3 regions of the Frankia sp. CcI156 genome follow, and region 1 is predicted to be linked to each of the others. Evidence: riboswitches for the same ligand, from Rfam matches in the RefSeq annotation. Region 1 holds a riboswitch; each other region holds the start of a gene.
The links. Region 1 has a riboswitch for cyclic di-AMP ahead of CcI156_RS02150 (transglycosylase family protein). Riboswitches for the same ligand answer to the same signal wherever they lie in the genome.
Positions count from the first base shown of each region.

Region 2: it holds a riboswitch for cyclic di-AMP, as region 1 does, so the genes downstream of both, CcI156_RS08605 (C40 family peptidase) here and CcI156_RS02150 (transglycosylase family protein) in region 1, are expected to answer to the same signal.
Region 3: it holds a riboswitch for cyclic di-AMP, as region 1 does, so the genes downstream of both, CcI156_RS11360 (peptidoglycan-binding protein) here and CcI156_RS02150 (transglycosylase family protein) in region 1, are expected to answer to the same signal.

Region 1 covers NZ_MOMD01000003.1:130,092-133,926, forward strand. The annotation lists gene fbaA (class II fructose-bisphosphate aldolase) at 1-786, shown strand, start outside; cyclic di-AMP (ydaO/yuaA leader) riboswitch at 1,692-1,926, shown strand; gene CcI156_RS02150 (transglycosylase family protein) at 1,933-2,610, shown strand; cyclic di-AMP (ydaO/yuaA leader) riboswitch at 3,084-3,273, shown strand; gene CcI156_RS02155 (transglycosylase family protein) at 3,276-3,835, shown strand, end outside.
Region 2 covers NZ_MOMD01000016.1:153,033-157,487, reverse strand. The annotation lists gene corA (magnesium/cobalt transporter CorA) at 1-376, shown strand, start outside; gene CcI156_RS08610 (hypothetical protein) at 591-977, shown strand; cyclic di-AMP (ydaO/yuaA leader) riboswitch at 1,329-1,495, shown strand; gene CcI156_RS08605 (C40 family peptidase) at 1,501-2,607, shown strand; gene CcI156_RS08600 (PHB depolymerase family esterase) at 3,127-3,774, opposite strand; gene CcI156_RS08595 (type 1 glutamine amidotransferase) at 3,911-4,455, opposite strand, start outside.
Region 3 covers NZ_MOMD01000025.1:35,808-42,469, forward strand. The annotation lists gene CcI156_RS11340 (lasso peptide biosynthesis B2 protein) at 1-221, opposite strand, end outside; gene CcI156_RS11345 (lasso peptide biosynthesis PqqD family chaperone) at 218-535, opposite strand; gene CcI156_RS11350 (asparagine synthase-related protein) at 558-2,399, opposite strand; gene CcI156_RS26835 (lasso RiPP family leader peptide-containing protein) at 2,411-2,521, opposite strand; gene CcI156_RS11355 (AfsR/SARP family transcriptional regulator) at 2,715-3,551, opposite strand; gene CcI156_RS11360 (peptidoglycan-binding protein) at 3,809-4,558, opposite strand; cyclic di-AMP (ydaO/yuaA leader) riboswitch at 5,050-5,248, opposite strand; gene CcI156_RS11370 (alpha/beta hydrolase) at 5,799-6,344, opposite strand.

The sequences.
Region 1 (3,835 bases):
GCGTATCCGGTCAACATCGCCCTGCACACCGACCACTGCCCGGCCGACAAGCTTGACACCTACATCCGCCCCTTGATCGCGATCTCGAAGAATCGGGTGGCCCAGGGACGCGAGCCGCTCTTCCAGTCGCACATGTGGGACGGCTCGGCGGTCCCCCTCGAGGAGAACCTCAAGATCGCCGAAGAACTACTCGCGGACGCCGCCGCCGCGAAGATCGTTCTCGAGGTCGAGATCGGGGTCGTCGGCGGCGAGGAGGACGGCGTCGTCGGCGCGATCGACGAGAAGCTCTACACGACGCCGGAGGACATGTGGCGGACGGCCGAGGTGCTCGGCACCGGCGCGAAGGGGCGCTACCTGCTCGCCGCCACCTTCGGCAACGTGCACGGTGTGTACAAGCCCGGAAACGTCAAGCTACGCCCGACGATTCTGCACGAAGGACAGGAGTACGTCGCCAGGAAGCTCGGGCTGCCAGCCGGCGCGAAGCCGTTCAACCTCGTCTTTCACGGCGGTAGCGGGTCGGCTCTCACCGAAATCCGCGAGACCCTCGACTACGGGGTGGTCAAGATGAACGTGGACACGGACACCCAGTACGCATTCACCCGCCCCATCGTGGACCACGTGTTCAAAAACTATGACGGCGTTCTCAAGGTGGACGGTGAGGTCGGCGTGAAGAAGGCGTACGACCCGCGTACCTACGGAAAGCTCGCGGAGAGCAGCATGGCGGCCCGCGTCGCCCAGGCGTGTGAGGACCTCCGTTCCGCCGGCACCAGCCTCGGGCGGGCATAGTCGGGCCCAGGAGCGCACGCCGGCTGGCGGGATCGGTTCGTCGGATACCGGCCGCTTGTCCGCCGGCCGGCGGACAAGCGGACAGATAGCCGCCGGCCGCGAACGGGCAACCGAGCAACCGCCGCCGCTCGTCCGAGGACATTCTCCGGACCCCTCGGTCCGACCCTCTCCATCATTTCCGGCGGACGGAACGACCGGCACGCGGCGGACATCCGACCCGCCCCGGTCCGATGCACGACCCGCCGATTTCCCGTACTATGCCGGCCCGCGCGGTCCCCCGGTCGCTCCGACGGCTGGGGGACCACTGTTTAGCGGGCGCGGCATCCCGCTCCTCGCGTAACGCCGCCCCCGCCGGCAACCAGCAGGTTTCGGCCAAATGAGCGGACACGCACCGGACCTTCGGTAACCGTTCACCTACCGCCCCACCCCCAGGGAACCCCTTCGCCCACTGTGGTGATCCGACGGGCGCTTTTCACAGTCGGTGTCCGATTGAATCCGCCGTGTGCAAAAATCACAACGCCGCAAGTTACCGCCCGATTTCCGTTGTTTTTCTCACAAAAACAGGCTTCAATGGACGAAGCGTAGTATCAGGCCGATCACTCGCGTCGATCTCGTAGCAGGGCCGTCACGCCTTTGTCGACATGTCACGCATCTGGCCTGATGTGGGACTCTCCGCTCATCGTCGACCATCGGCAAACAGGGTGATCGGCCGAGCACAAATGCCTCCGCACGCCGTACCGCCAGGTTGATGAGCGGGCGCGCACGCGCGATACCAGGCCGCCAGTTCCTACTCAAGCAGGCGCGCCGAGTGTGCTCTTTTTCACGCACCCTATTCAATGCTTGGCGACTCGCCGGGCGGCGTGGTTATGGTTTTCGCCGTGCCCGGCAACAACGTCGGGCATTCGTCGGGCGGCACGCCGAATCCTGCCCCTGGCCGACGATTTCTCGAACCGGGCGGCAKGAACGGGGGACCCATCTCCGAGTATCGAAAGGATTCGATGCTCTCGGGGTGAAGCCATGTGCGACGACCACCCGGAAAGGTATTTCCGGTGCGGCTTCCGTCTCCAGGGATCCCTGGCACGGCCGGGCAGTTCCCAGCCCGAATCCGACAGCTCACCTCGCAGGCGTGGGGAAGGACCACAAGACATGTCCGACGCACGTATCAGTGGCCGACAATGCCGCGCCGGTACCCGCAGCCGGGCCCGGGCCCTCGTGGTCGCACCAGTACTCGCGGCGGCGGTGGGCGGCACCTTCGCGCTCAGCCAGCCGGCCGATGCGGCCACCACCTGGACGGGCCTGCGGCAGTGCGAGTCCGGCGGTGACTACACGACCAACACCGGCAACGCGTACTACGGCGCTTACCAGTTCTCCGCCAGCACTTGGCACAGCCTCGGCTACGGCGGTCTGCCGCACCAGGCTTCCCCGGCCGTCCAGGACGAGGCCGCGCTCAAGCTCGCCCGACGGTCCGGCTTCGGCCAGTGGCCGGCCTGTGGCYGCGGGATGGGCGCCGACCAGCTCGCGGGCGGCTCGTCGAGCTCCTCGGGCCAGGCCTCGCGCACGACGGAACGCCGCGAGCTGACGGTCAGCCCCATCTCCATGAGCACCCCCGTATTCACCCGTAACCTGACGACCGCACTGGCCAGGCAGGTACGTGACGACGTGCGGGCCTGGCAGGCCCGCGTCAACCATCTGGGCTATCCGATCACGATCGACGGCCGCTACGGACCACGCTCCGCCGCAGTCGCCCGCGCCCTGCAGGCCGCCAAGGGACTCGCCGTCGACGGCATCGTCGGCCCGGCGACCTGGCGGGCCACCTTCCGCTGATCCTCCCCATCAGCCCCATCAGCTCCATCAGCTGATCCATTCGCTCCGCCCCCGTGGCGGAGGGACGACCGCCGCGGGAACCGGACATCCCACCCCGGCGACACCGGTCAGGGGATCTCACCTCGACGACGGGCTGGCCCGACCTGTCTCCGGACGATCTCCGGTTGACGGCCCGTACGGGCCGGCCCGTACAACCCACCACCAGCATCACCAGGACCGCACCCTGACCGGCCTCCGGCAGGGCCGATCTTCGGCAGAGCCGATCTTCGGCAAGGCCGACGAGGAACAGCAGGACCAGCGAGCCACCTGCGGAACCTGTATGGAAGTGGCACGATTCGCGCGATCCTCACTGGTTACTCCGGACCACCCCGGTTTGCGCTCCATGAGCGGTTCTCGCTAGAGTGCCRCTCACTCGCCTCGTCGGCGAGGCCGCCCGGACGGACGCCGAGTCCTGCCCCCGTACGAGCGGCCGGAACGAACATCGACCGCAGCGGGCAGGAGTGGGGGACCCACATTTCGGGCGCCGCAAGCGGCGTCCTTGGGGTAAAGCCGGTGCGTCCCGGCCCATGGTGGAGAGCGGTTCCCACCCGGGGTCGGATCCTCCGGCCGGGCCATCCCAGCCCGCACCCGACAGCTCACCCCGCAGGCGACGGGATTGGACTGACATGCCCTCTGGGCGTCGTGGCGGCAGACATCGAGCACCGCAGGCCCCATCGCCCGCCGGTCGCATCCTGCGCACCACCGGCGCGGTCACGGCCATCGTCGGCAGCGGCCTCGCGGTCACCGCGGCTCCGGCGGGCGCGGCCACCTCCGACGACTTCGCCAAGCTCCGCCAATGCGAGTCCGGCGGCAACTACGCGGTCAACACCGGCAACGGCTTCTCCGGTGCCTACCAGTTCGACGACCAGACCTGGCACGGGCTCGGGTACTCCGGCCGCCCGTACCAGGCATCGCCCGCCACGCAGGACGAGGCGGCCGCGAAGCTCTACAACCAGCGGGGCTGGCAGCCATGGCCGTCCTGCTCGGTCAAGATGGGCCTGACCAACAACGGCCCGGCCAGTGTCCCGGGCGGCTCCGGTGACGTCATCCAGCAGGCCATCACCCCGGTGGAACCCCCCATGACGCTGGACCGGGCCCGCCGGGAGATGGGGGACGGCTCGTTCAGGGGCACGGTCCTCGACGCGTCCCTCAGCGACGACGTTCGCCCGGACGCCTTCGTCTGGCA
Region 2 (4,455 bases), on a different contig from region 1:
GCTCGCGGGCCCGTTGCGTACCCTCACCATGGACGCCCCCACGATGGTCGACGTGGCGATGCGCCGTTACTTCCGGGACGTCGCCGACCACCTCGAGCAGGTCAGCGAGCGAATAGCTCACTTCGACGAGCTGCTTTCCTCCGTGCTCCAGGCGACGCTGACGCAGGTGACGATCGCGCAGAACGAGGACATGCGACGGATCAGTGCCTGGGTGGCGATCGGCGCCGTCCCGACCGCCGTCGCCGGGATCTACGGCATGAACTTCGACCACATGCCGGAGCTTCGTCAGACGTGGGGCTACCCGGCCGTCCTGGCCGTCATTACGACGATCTGTCTGTTTCTCTACCGTGCGTTCAAGCGCAACGGCTGGCTCTGACACCGACCTGCATGCTATGCGCGCATAGACCACGACAATGACGGCAGATCCATAGTCCCTTTTTACTATAAGTTGGCTGACGCGACGTATCCGTACGATGGGTTACCCCTGGCCCGCCACGTCGGTTACCGTTACCAACCGTGTCGGAGCAACCGGGTCTCGCGCCAGCCGCTCGGCGCGGTCCCCGCCGACCCCCCACCCCTCGGGGGACTCCATGACCTCGCCTGACCCCAAGAGTCGTAAAACGGCCATCCTGCCCGATCGGGGCGATCTCATCGCGGAGCTCGCCGGCCGGCTGGAGGCCCTCGACGCGCTCCTCAACCGGCTGGAGGATGCCGAGCGGCAGGCCGCCGACGCCAGCGAGCATCTCATCCGGACCCGCCGGTGGCAGGAGGACACGGTCCGGACCATCCAGGAGGAGCGGGCTCGGATGCGCCAGCGCCAGCACGCCCTCGACGAGCTCGCCGACCACGCCCGCGCCGCGGTCGAGGCGCTGGCGCACCACCGCTCGCTGCCCCGTGAGGTCCACGAGCTCGCGGTCGAGCTCCAAGTGCTCGATGCGGCGGGATTCCTCACCCGCCGCGGCTCCCGGTCCCGCTGAGGGGGGTGCACACCCGGCCTCACCCGTCGACTACTTTAAGTAGTCAAAATCGCCCACGGGCCGCGGGAGGGCTACCCGCCCGCCCGCCTCTCACCCGGACCGGCCGCCGCCGCGGACCCCACACGCAACGAAAAACCAGCAGGACAAACGGGGCGCGAAGGGCCTTAGGGCCGCCCGGTCAGCCCGGCCGACCGCGCGGGCCGCCGACGCCGCGCGACGGGAACTTCAACGCGCACTCGCTGTAGTTGGGAAGGACTAGTGTTTACCCACCCCATCCAAGTGGACTAGTCTCACGCCGACGTCACGACAACACCGGGCCGAACGCCGAGTCCTGCCCCCGGCCCCGGTGTCCCCTCCGAGTCGTCATCAGGGGCAGGAGCGGGGGACCCACCTCCACCGGCCGGCGCCGATCCGCGGTGTCGACCTAGGGGTGAAGCTCGACGCGTGAAGGTCACGCGAGAGCCGGGCAGCCCAGCCCGAACCCGACAGCTCACTTCGCAGGCGCACGGGAAGGAATACACCGTTGTCCGCGCAAAGCGTGKAGCTCGACGAAGAAACGCGAGGCGCCGGTCGCGGCCGTCACCGCGCACCCTCCGCGCCCCCGGCCGCCCGCAGCCGGGCCCGGGCCCGCGCCTTCGCCGCCGTGACCACCGGGACCGTCGCGGTCTCCGGAGTGGCTCTCGCCGGCTGCGCCACCGACATCAACGCCGACGCCGCGAAGGACGAGCAGCCGAACACCGCTCCGATCACCCTCGCCGCGCAGATCGGCTCCCAGGCCGCCCTGGGGGGCAGCATCGCCGCCGCGGCGGTCAGCACCCACGGCTCCACCTCCCTGCTCGGCTCGACGGGCGGTGTCGACGCCCCGCCCCTGGCCGGCAAGGTTCAGGTCGGTCTCCGGGTGACCAACCCCGACGTGAGCGTCAGCGCGGACCAMCCGATCGACATCGGCTTCTCGCTCTACAACGAGCAGACCCACGAACCGCTGGCGAACCAGCTGGTCAAGGTGCAGGTGAAGCTCCCCACCGGGTGGGCCACCTTCAAGCACCTRTACACCAACGCCCAGGGCTACGCCTCCTACACGGCCCGGGTGCTCACCACCACGAATGTCACCGCGGTCTTCGACGGCACGGACGCCCTGCAGTCCGCCCGCTCGGCGAACGACGCCACCCTGCGCGTACGGCCGGCGCCCACCCCCCGGCTCGTCCGCAACGCCGCCTGGTCGGATCTCCTCACGACAGGGGACGCCGCGGACCAGGCGTCGGTTCCGGTCCCGTCGAGCTCCCTCGGGGAGAAGGCCGTCTACCTGGCCTCCCTGCAGGCCGGCAAGCCCTACGTCTACGGTGCGGAGGGCCCGAGCTCGTTCGACTGCTCCGGCCTCATCCAGTACATCTTCAAGCAGCTCGGCAGGAGCGTGCCGCGGACGACCGACGCCCAGTTCGCCGCCGCCACCCGGGTGTCGCAGTACAACAAACAGCCCGGCGACCTGATCTTCTTCGGGACACCCGGGAACATTTACCACGTCGGCATCTACGCGGGCGACGGCATGATGTGGGCGGCGCCGCACACCGGCGACGTCGTGTCGCTCAAGAAGATCTATACCACCTCCTACTACGTCGGTCGGATCCTCTAGCGGCCGGTCGGAGCCGGCGCACCGCCCTCATGCCGACGCAACGGCTCACCCGGCTCCGGTGGATCYCCTTCGCGGCTGGGGCGCGGACCACACGAGCCCTGCCAGTCCACGAGCGGCCGGCTACCGAGCCCCTCTCCAGGCGCCGACCCGAAGCCGTGGAAGCCGGACCCGGGACTCCCACCCACCGGCGAAGCCGCGGACAGACCAGCAAGCGGGCCCTGTCACCGCCCGACAACCCGCCTATGTGGTTCCTTTCCAGCTCTCCGGACGGGCCCTCCTTCCGGTGGGACGGACGTCAGATCTCCCCCCCATCTGACGTCCGTCCGGCCGGAAGGCCCCCGATTCCGCCGGCCTTCCCTCGGATTCCCCCCCCATCCGCACGGGAAGGCCGGCGGGCCTCGGGCCCCGGCCGACCAGGTCCGCCGATGCCGCTACCCCCCTCCCGGCGGCATCGGCGGACTTCAGCCCTCGGTCTCTGCCCGGTGCGGAAACCGCCCGGCCCGCTCGCGGGCGCCGCGGTCAGGCCCCCAGCCGGTGACCAGACGAGAACTTCCACAGGGTCTCGCTGACCTTCCGGTCCCAGGAGGCCTCCGGGGCCCGGCCCTCCGGGACACGGTCCTGGCAGGTCGGCCCGGGCTCCGGGTCGAACTGCCCGACGACGCCGACCGCGGCGAACTCCGGCTTACCCGGGGCGCAGGCGGCGGTCAGGGCCAGCCGGGCACCCTCGCCGATCCCCCACACGTAGACCCGGTTCGGATCCACCTTGGTCCGTTTCGTGGAGACGAAGCGGACCACGTCGCGCAGATAGCGCACGTCGGCCCCCTCGGGTCCGTCGATCCGCCACGTGCCGCCCACGGCTTCCGGGAAGGCCACCGCGAAGTCGCGGGAGTTCGCGAGCTTGCCGGCGTCACTCTGCCGGTCAAGTGACTTCGCGTCCGCGTTGTCGTCGTGCAGGATCAACACCAGCGGAAGCGGGTTGGCGGGATCGGACGGGGCCTGGACGAGCAGCTCGCGGCCCGCCGACGCGTAGTCGCCGGGCAGGCTGACCCGCTGGGTCTTCGGGCGGTCACGGGTCCCGAGGTAGCCCCAGACGACCACGATCACGACACCGACGATGAGCACGGTTCTCTTGTTTTTGCCCCACCATCCGGCGAGGGGATTCGACACCACGGTCCAACCGAACCACACCGCTGGCCGGGAAACGCCGCAAACCTGGCAGCAGATGACGACAAGACCGGGGTCAGACCGGGGCCTGTCCGCCTTGTCCCCCCACTTGTCCCCCCAAAAAAAGCCAGGGGACGCGTCAGGTGACGGCCAACGCGCGGCGCCGGGCCTGGCGCAGCACCTCCACCTCGCGGGGCGCGTCCAACGGCGGCAGCGGACCATGGACCCAGCTCAGCAGGAGATCGGCGAGGGCGGGATTCTGCGCGAGCACCGGCCCGTGCAGGTAGGTGCCGATGACCCGGCCATCCACGATGCCGTCCGTTCCGCCGTCACCGTCACCGATCCCGAGCCGGACCGTACCGAGCGGGATGCCGCTCGCGCCGGGCAACCGCCTCGTCCGCCCGGCGTGATTCTCATACCCGTACAGGGTGGGCAGGCCGAGCCGTGCGTCCGGTTCCACCACGATGTCCCCGACCGCACGCGCCGGCGGCGCGTCCGACGGGCCGAAGGAGCGACGGGTCTCCACGTCGACGAGATTCAGCCCCTCGTGGATCTCCCCACCGGATGGGAAGGTCGCGCCGATCACCTGGTAGCCGGCGCACACGGCGAGCACCGCCGCTCCCGAGCTCACCGCTCGCCGGATCGCCCGGTTCTGCCGGATGCCGTCCGCGGCGAGGACCTGCG
Region 3 (6,662 bases), on a different contig from region 1:
CGGCAGGTGAGGCTCACGGCTGTCACCGCCTGCCGGGCGGCGAGCGCGGTGCCATAGTCGGCCGGGCGGGCGCCCGCGCCCACCCCCGTGAGCACCCGGCAGATGCGGGCCGGCGACTGGGTCGCGAGCACCCGCGCGATCCCCACGGCGACCAGCGCGCCGAGCCGACGAGCGAGGGACGGTTTCGCCTCCGGCCGCTCGACCACCATCGGCGCGGTCACCGGGCCTGCGTCCGGGGATCGCAGACCGCCTCGGTCTCGGGTGACCATCGGGACTCGGGCTCGGCCTCGATGAGGCCCACGTCCGCGAGTTGGGCGAGCAGACCCTCCACGTCGCGGCGCGCCGTCTCCGGGTCAACCTCGCTGGTCTCACACAGCCCGCGGACGGCGGCTGCCGTGTCACCGCCGTCGAGCAGGATCCGCAGCACCAGGTCACCCGAGGGGTTGAGGGTCCAGTATCGGCCGTTGTCGATATGGAGGAGCACCGCTCCGTACTGGGTCGGCGCCCGCACCACGTCAGGCCGCAGCGTCACCATGATCACTCACTCCTCCGGTAGCTCAGTCAGGGCCCCGCCGGCTCGCGAGCACCCGCAGCCACGCGTCCGCCGCGAACGTCGGTCGCAGCGCCTGGTGGCGATGACCAGGTACGGACGAAGATCGGCACGCCTGGCGCAGCGCGTCCGACTCGATCAGGCCGAGATCGGCCAACGGGCTGTCATCGCACAGCTTCACCAGGACGTCCTGGCTGGTGCGCAGGCCCTGATCCTCCTCGGCGGCGGTATCCGCCTTGGTCTCGCGGCGCAGGCATTCCTGCGGCACCAGCCGGCGCATGGCCTCCTGCAGTAGCGGTTTGTACTCCCACGGACCGGTGCGCTCTTCGGGCCGCACCGCCAGCACCGCCCGGACCACCCGCTCGTCGAGGAAGGGTGCGGCGAGCGGCGGGCCGACCGGATCGGCGAGCTGGTCGAACAACCGGAACACCGCCGCGCCAGCGCGGATGGCGAAGAGATCGGCGTGGCCGTCCCGGGTCTCGGCCAGCGGCCGGGCGCGCCGGACGGCCTCCGCGAACGCTCCGGCCAGCAAGTCGAGGGCCGTCGGCGTGAGCCAACCCGGGACCACAGGCGGAAAGGCCCAGTCGAGCGAGGCCAGGACGCCCGGGTGGGATCGGCCGGAACCGGCCGGACGGCGCGCGTGGCCGACCGTGGCACGGCGGGCCTGGTCGAGCGCATCGGCCATGTCGGCGAGGCAGTCCCGGTAGCCGCGCGGGCGCATCATTCGCAGGCACGCCATCCACGGCCAGCCCTCCTGCGCTCGGTGTCCGCGCAGGTCGTGCAGCGCCCGCCGGGGCCGGCGGCGCAACAACCGGGGGAGGTAGACGGGACAGCCGTAGGCGACCTCGTCACCACCGAACCCGGTGAGGTGCACCCGCGGCCCGTACAGCGCGACCCGGTCAAGACCCGCGCGCAGCTTCGCCCGGTCGCCGATGCCGACGAACGGCCGGTCGAGCGGTTCGTCGGCGTCGGCGATGCCGTCGTAAACGAGGGGAAGCCCGGCGGCGGGCAGGATCTCGCGCGTGACGCCAGGGAGCGTGGCCGCGGCCCGCGCGGCGTCGTCGTCACCGGGATCGGGGGCGATCCCGGTGAGCGCGACCACGTCGGCGGGGCCGCGCGCGGCCAGGCAGCACACCGAGGTGGAGCTCAGTCCGCCCGACAGATCACAGCTCACTGTCCCGCCGCCGGCGACCCGCGCCGCCACGGCCTCGGCGAGAGCCGCCCGCAGGGTCGGCGCCCCCTCCGTGCGGGACCGCACCGGTGCCGGTCGACGCCACCACCGCAGGACGGTGGCCTTCTCGTCAGGGCCGACGAGAAGGTAGTGATCCGGGGGCAGCGCGTCGATCGACTCCCAGAGCACCAGGTCATCGAGCGGATGGGGCGGTGACGGGTCGAGCAGCGACAAAGCCAGCGCCGTCCGGTTCAGCGGGGCGCCCGTGAGCCGGGCAAGCACGTCGGCGCGGTCGGCGGCGACCAGGTGGCTGCCCAACCGGGCGGTGAAGACCCGCCGGGTTCCCGTCGGGCTGCCCTGGACGCGACGGTGGCTGTCGATTTCGGCGATCACGTGGTAGTCGCCGGCCACGGCGCGCGCGAGGTCGAGAGCGTGCACGTCACGGGCCGAGAGAAGCAGCCGCAGGAGCTGTCGCGCGTTGGTCGCGGCACACCCGATCAGGGCCAGCCGCGAGCGCCCGGCGACGGCACTGACCATGGCATCGTCCGGCCAGTTGCCGACGATCCACGGCCGCCCGGAGGCATACCGCAGCATGCGACGAGCCCCCGGCGGACGCACGACGGGATCACGGTCGGCCAGCACCAGAAACCAGCAGGACGGAATCGGGACCACCGCCACCCCGGCCGCCGTCACGCAAAACGCCGCCAGGAGTAGTCACGCCCCCAGCCCCAGCGGCCGTTCGTCACTGCGGCGAAGCTGCCGGCATCTTCCAGTCGCGGGGGGAGGTAGATAGCCTTCATCGTCTTCTCCTCAGCGGTTTCCGCGCGCCCTCGCCCCGGTGGCGTGCGCCCCGGTGGTGATACACGGCGGCGCCGCGCGCGTGGCCCGGGCGCCGGCCGGCTGGTCCAGCCCGTATGGTTGAAATTCCCCCGCCGGGTTCACTGGCGGTTCAGCTGACTTCCGGCGCACGACTCGGCCGGCACGGCCGTGGCATCAGGTGACCCACGAGTCCGGATTCAGTACATGCTGATGGGCACGCCGCAGTTCGACACCGGGCTCGATCCCGAGTTCGGTCACCAGCCGCCGGTAGACCGTCTGGTACTCGGCCAGTGCCTCGGCCCGCCGGCCGGTGTGTTCCAACGCAAGGATCAGCTGGGCCCAGAGACGTTCCCGGGTCGGATGTTCGACCGTGAGCGCCCGCAGGGTCGGCAGCACCCGGTCGTACTCGCCGAGGGCCAGGCGGGCGTCGATCAGGTCCTCGCACACCGCCCAGCGAGCCTCCTCCAGCCGGAGGACCTCCGCGCCCGCGATCTCCGCCGGGAGCTCGTCGAAGGCGTCCCCCCGCCACAGCGCGAGGGCGCCTTCGAAAAACCCGGCGGCGCGTTCCGGCGAGCCGGCGCGCACGGCGGCGCGGCCCTGCTCGGCGGCCGATTCGAACCGCTTAGCGTCGATCTCACCGGACGCGACGACCAGGCGGTACTCCCCCGGCCGGCTCTCGATGCGCCCGGGGCCGTTCCCCCCGGCTCCGGACGTGTCCAGGGGCGGCCGGAGGGTGTGCCGCAGCTCCGAGAGATAAGTCTTGATGTTGCCCCCGGCGGAGCGCGGCGGGGCATCCTGCCAGAGCGCGAGCCGCATCCCGTCCACACTCACCCACTGGCCGGCGTGCAGCAGCAGGGTCAGCAGCAGTATGCGCTTCTTGCGCTGGTCGATGCGGACCTGCTCGCCCGAGGATCGCCGCACCTCCAGCGGCCCCAGGACCGCGAACAGGAGACCGGCCCCGGTCACGGAGGATGCGTTCGGACTCGCCTCAGGTAGGTAGTCGTCGAGCATCGTGGCTCTCATCGATCGGGCCCCCGTTTCGGTTTTCCCGTGCGGGCCGGCTGGTCCCGTGCGGRCCGGCTGGTCCCGCCCGGGCCGATGCCGTCTCCCGACCCGGTGCTCCCGGCCGGGTGCTGGCCCGGTGGCTGAATACCCCCACCTCACCCCGGGTAGTCATCCGGTGCGTGCGGATATCGAGCAGCGCCCTCGGGCGGGTCGGGAACACCGGCCGGCGGCAGCGGAGCCCGGTCGGCGGGCCTCGATCAGAGTCAGATCCCGAGCTTCGCCCGCGTCTGCGGTCCGACGATCCCGTCAACCACCAGACCGTGCTTCAGCTGGAAGTCCTTGACCATGTGGTTGGTCTGGTACCCGAACTTCCCATCCACGCTGATCGGGTAGCCAAGGCTGGCGAGCCTCTTCTGGATCTGGTGGACGTCGAGGCGGAACCCGAGGCCGACGGCCAGCGACGGGTAGCGGGCCGCGGGTGCCACCACGGCCGCACGCACCGGGGCAGCCAGCGAGGAGTAGGAGATGTTCGTGAACCGCACGCCGCGCGAGACGGCCGCCGCCGCCGCCTGTCCCCGGGCCAGGTAGCGGTAGTGCAGGCCGTTGGTGTAGGCGCTCCAGGCGGTGATGCCCTGGCCTTCACAGACCTTCTTCGCCGCCCAGGCGTTGACGGCCGGGTCGTAGAGGTTGCGGTTACCCACCCAGCCGGCGTGGGCCCGCATGTTGATCTGCCACAGGCCGCGCGAGTCCTCGCCGTAGGTGGCGTGGGCGTAGGGGTTGCCGCCGGACTCCGCAAGAGCCACCGCGACCCAGGTGGCCAGCGGAACGCCGCGGCAGCCGGGCAGTCCCGCGTTCGCGGCCGCGCTGGCGATCGTCACATCGGGGACCGTGGTGGCGGCCCTGGCCGGGCTCGCGGTGGCGAACATGCCGGCGCCGGCGCCGATCACACCGACGGCGGCGACAACGGCGCCCCGGGTCCGGGTGGAACGTTTCCGATGCTTTCCCTTGGCCATTTCTTTGACATCTCATTTCGGTGTCGTCGAACACAGACGGGTGATCGAGGGGAGGGATGCCGCTCGAAGGAGGGCGAGCGGAGACGACCGCGCTGGAGAAGGGCAGCACCCAGTGCCGGTCTGCCGGTGCGCCGAGAGGCCGTCCGGGGACGACCGGGGACGACCGATCGACGCGCCCTGGGGATCCCGGGGTCGATGGGCTGAACAGCACGGCAGGCGGCCGTGGTCATTCCGTTCCAGGCCTGGCGGGCCCGGTGGACGGCAGGGGTCAGCCGRCCACAGACGACGAGGCCGGGTGGCTTTCAGCCGAGCTGGTGGTATGGCGCGTCAGCGCGATCGGCCGGTACGGGCACCGACCGGATGGCACGTTCTCGCGAAGACGTCAGGGCGAGAACGGCGCCCCGTATGGCGGGGACGCACCGCGGGTCGCGCCGAACGGCGTCACGGTCCAGAAGACCGGAGCCGAGCGTTCCTGAAACACAGGCAACGTCGAGTCCTTCCCGTACGCCTGCGAGGTTAGCTGTCGGGTTCGGGCCGGGAAGCCCGGCCGTTTCCGCGGCGTGYGCGTAACGGCTTAACCCCAAGGGTGGCCCGCAACGAGCCACCCGGAGGAACGTRGTTCCCCCGCTTCTGCCCAAGATCTCTCGGAGGGAGCTGCGRACCGTGGACAGAACTCGGCGTCGGCCCGGAGCTGTTGATACCCCGCAACCGTAGCGAACTACAGACCGTAGTGACAAGTACGAGTTGTGCCGAATCTGGGCGCATGTTGGTCACGATGCGTGCATAACGCTGCGATGCCGCAACTCTCGGACATCAATAGCAGCTACCGGTAGCGACGCAGATCACCCGTCACGACCGGATCTTGGCGATATGGCCGGTCTGTCGAGACGGGGACCGGTGGCCACGAGGTCCGGTAGTCACCGGGACCGCCCGGCCGTCCGGCAACCCAACCCCGGCAACCACGGCAACCACGGCAACCACGGCAAGCGGGAAGCCTGGCCCGGGGGTCGGGTGGCGTGCGGACGGGTACGCAAACGCGAACGGCGCAGGCTTCGAGCCTGCGGCTCGAAGCCTGCGCCGTTGGAAAACGGACGATGCGGTACGGGACGGACGACTGACCCGCGGATTCGCGTGATTCGCGCCGGCACCCGCCGAGGAAACACCTGCTGAGCGGTTGGGCCTCCCGCGAAGGCACACCCCGATCGGACCGGCACGCGGGCGCGCCCGGCACCGGGCGAGATCAGTCGACCGACCGGTCCCGCTGCCGTTGCCGTGGGGCCAGCCGCGGGACACGGAGGTTCTCGAGGAACAGCAGGATGTGCGCGCCGACCGCACGCCGGCCGGGGCCGGCGAGCACGCCATGCCCCCCGGGCAGCGACGCCAGCCGGGCCCGGCGCGCGGTCCGCGTCATCATGCGCGCCAGCGCAAGCGGGCTGACCTCGTCGCGCTCGGCATGGAGCAACAGGATCGGCAGGTCGGGAAGCGACCGTGGGATCGGTTGTCCCGGATCCTCGCCCGCGATCTTCCGGTACACCAGCGGCAGGTCGAGCAACACGAGGGCATCCGGCCGGACCGCTGGCGAACCGGCGCCGACCAACGCCCGCAGGGCCCCGCTGTCCGAACCCAGCAGGACGAACGGACCATCGGGGGCACGCGCCTCACCAAGGGCGAGGACGGTGTCTCTCCCATGGTCGAGAAACGTCACCTGATAGCCGTCGAGCGCGAGCCGGAAAGCTAGGCCCTCGAAATGTTCGGCGGATTCTCCACGACCGGGAAGAAGGACCACACTGGCTCTTCTCGAGTGGGTGGGATCACCACTGGGCCAGTAACGGGTTCCCGGCCCCCCCACATATCCACGGGGGCGCGGATGAAAGTATGACGACGAAACCATGGACGACACAGCATGCTCCGATCGGAAACCGTCCAGAGATGTACCCGGTACTGACCGGACATCGATACCGAGGCGGCTGGCGTCCACGCAGGCGATGACGATCTACGGACAGACCTATCGAGTGACCGTGAATCAGGAGAACGCCAGGGAGAACACCGAGAGCGAGGGAAATCCGAGGAGGCTAGTAAAGCACGTGAAGCGGCCGGGTCGGAC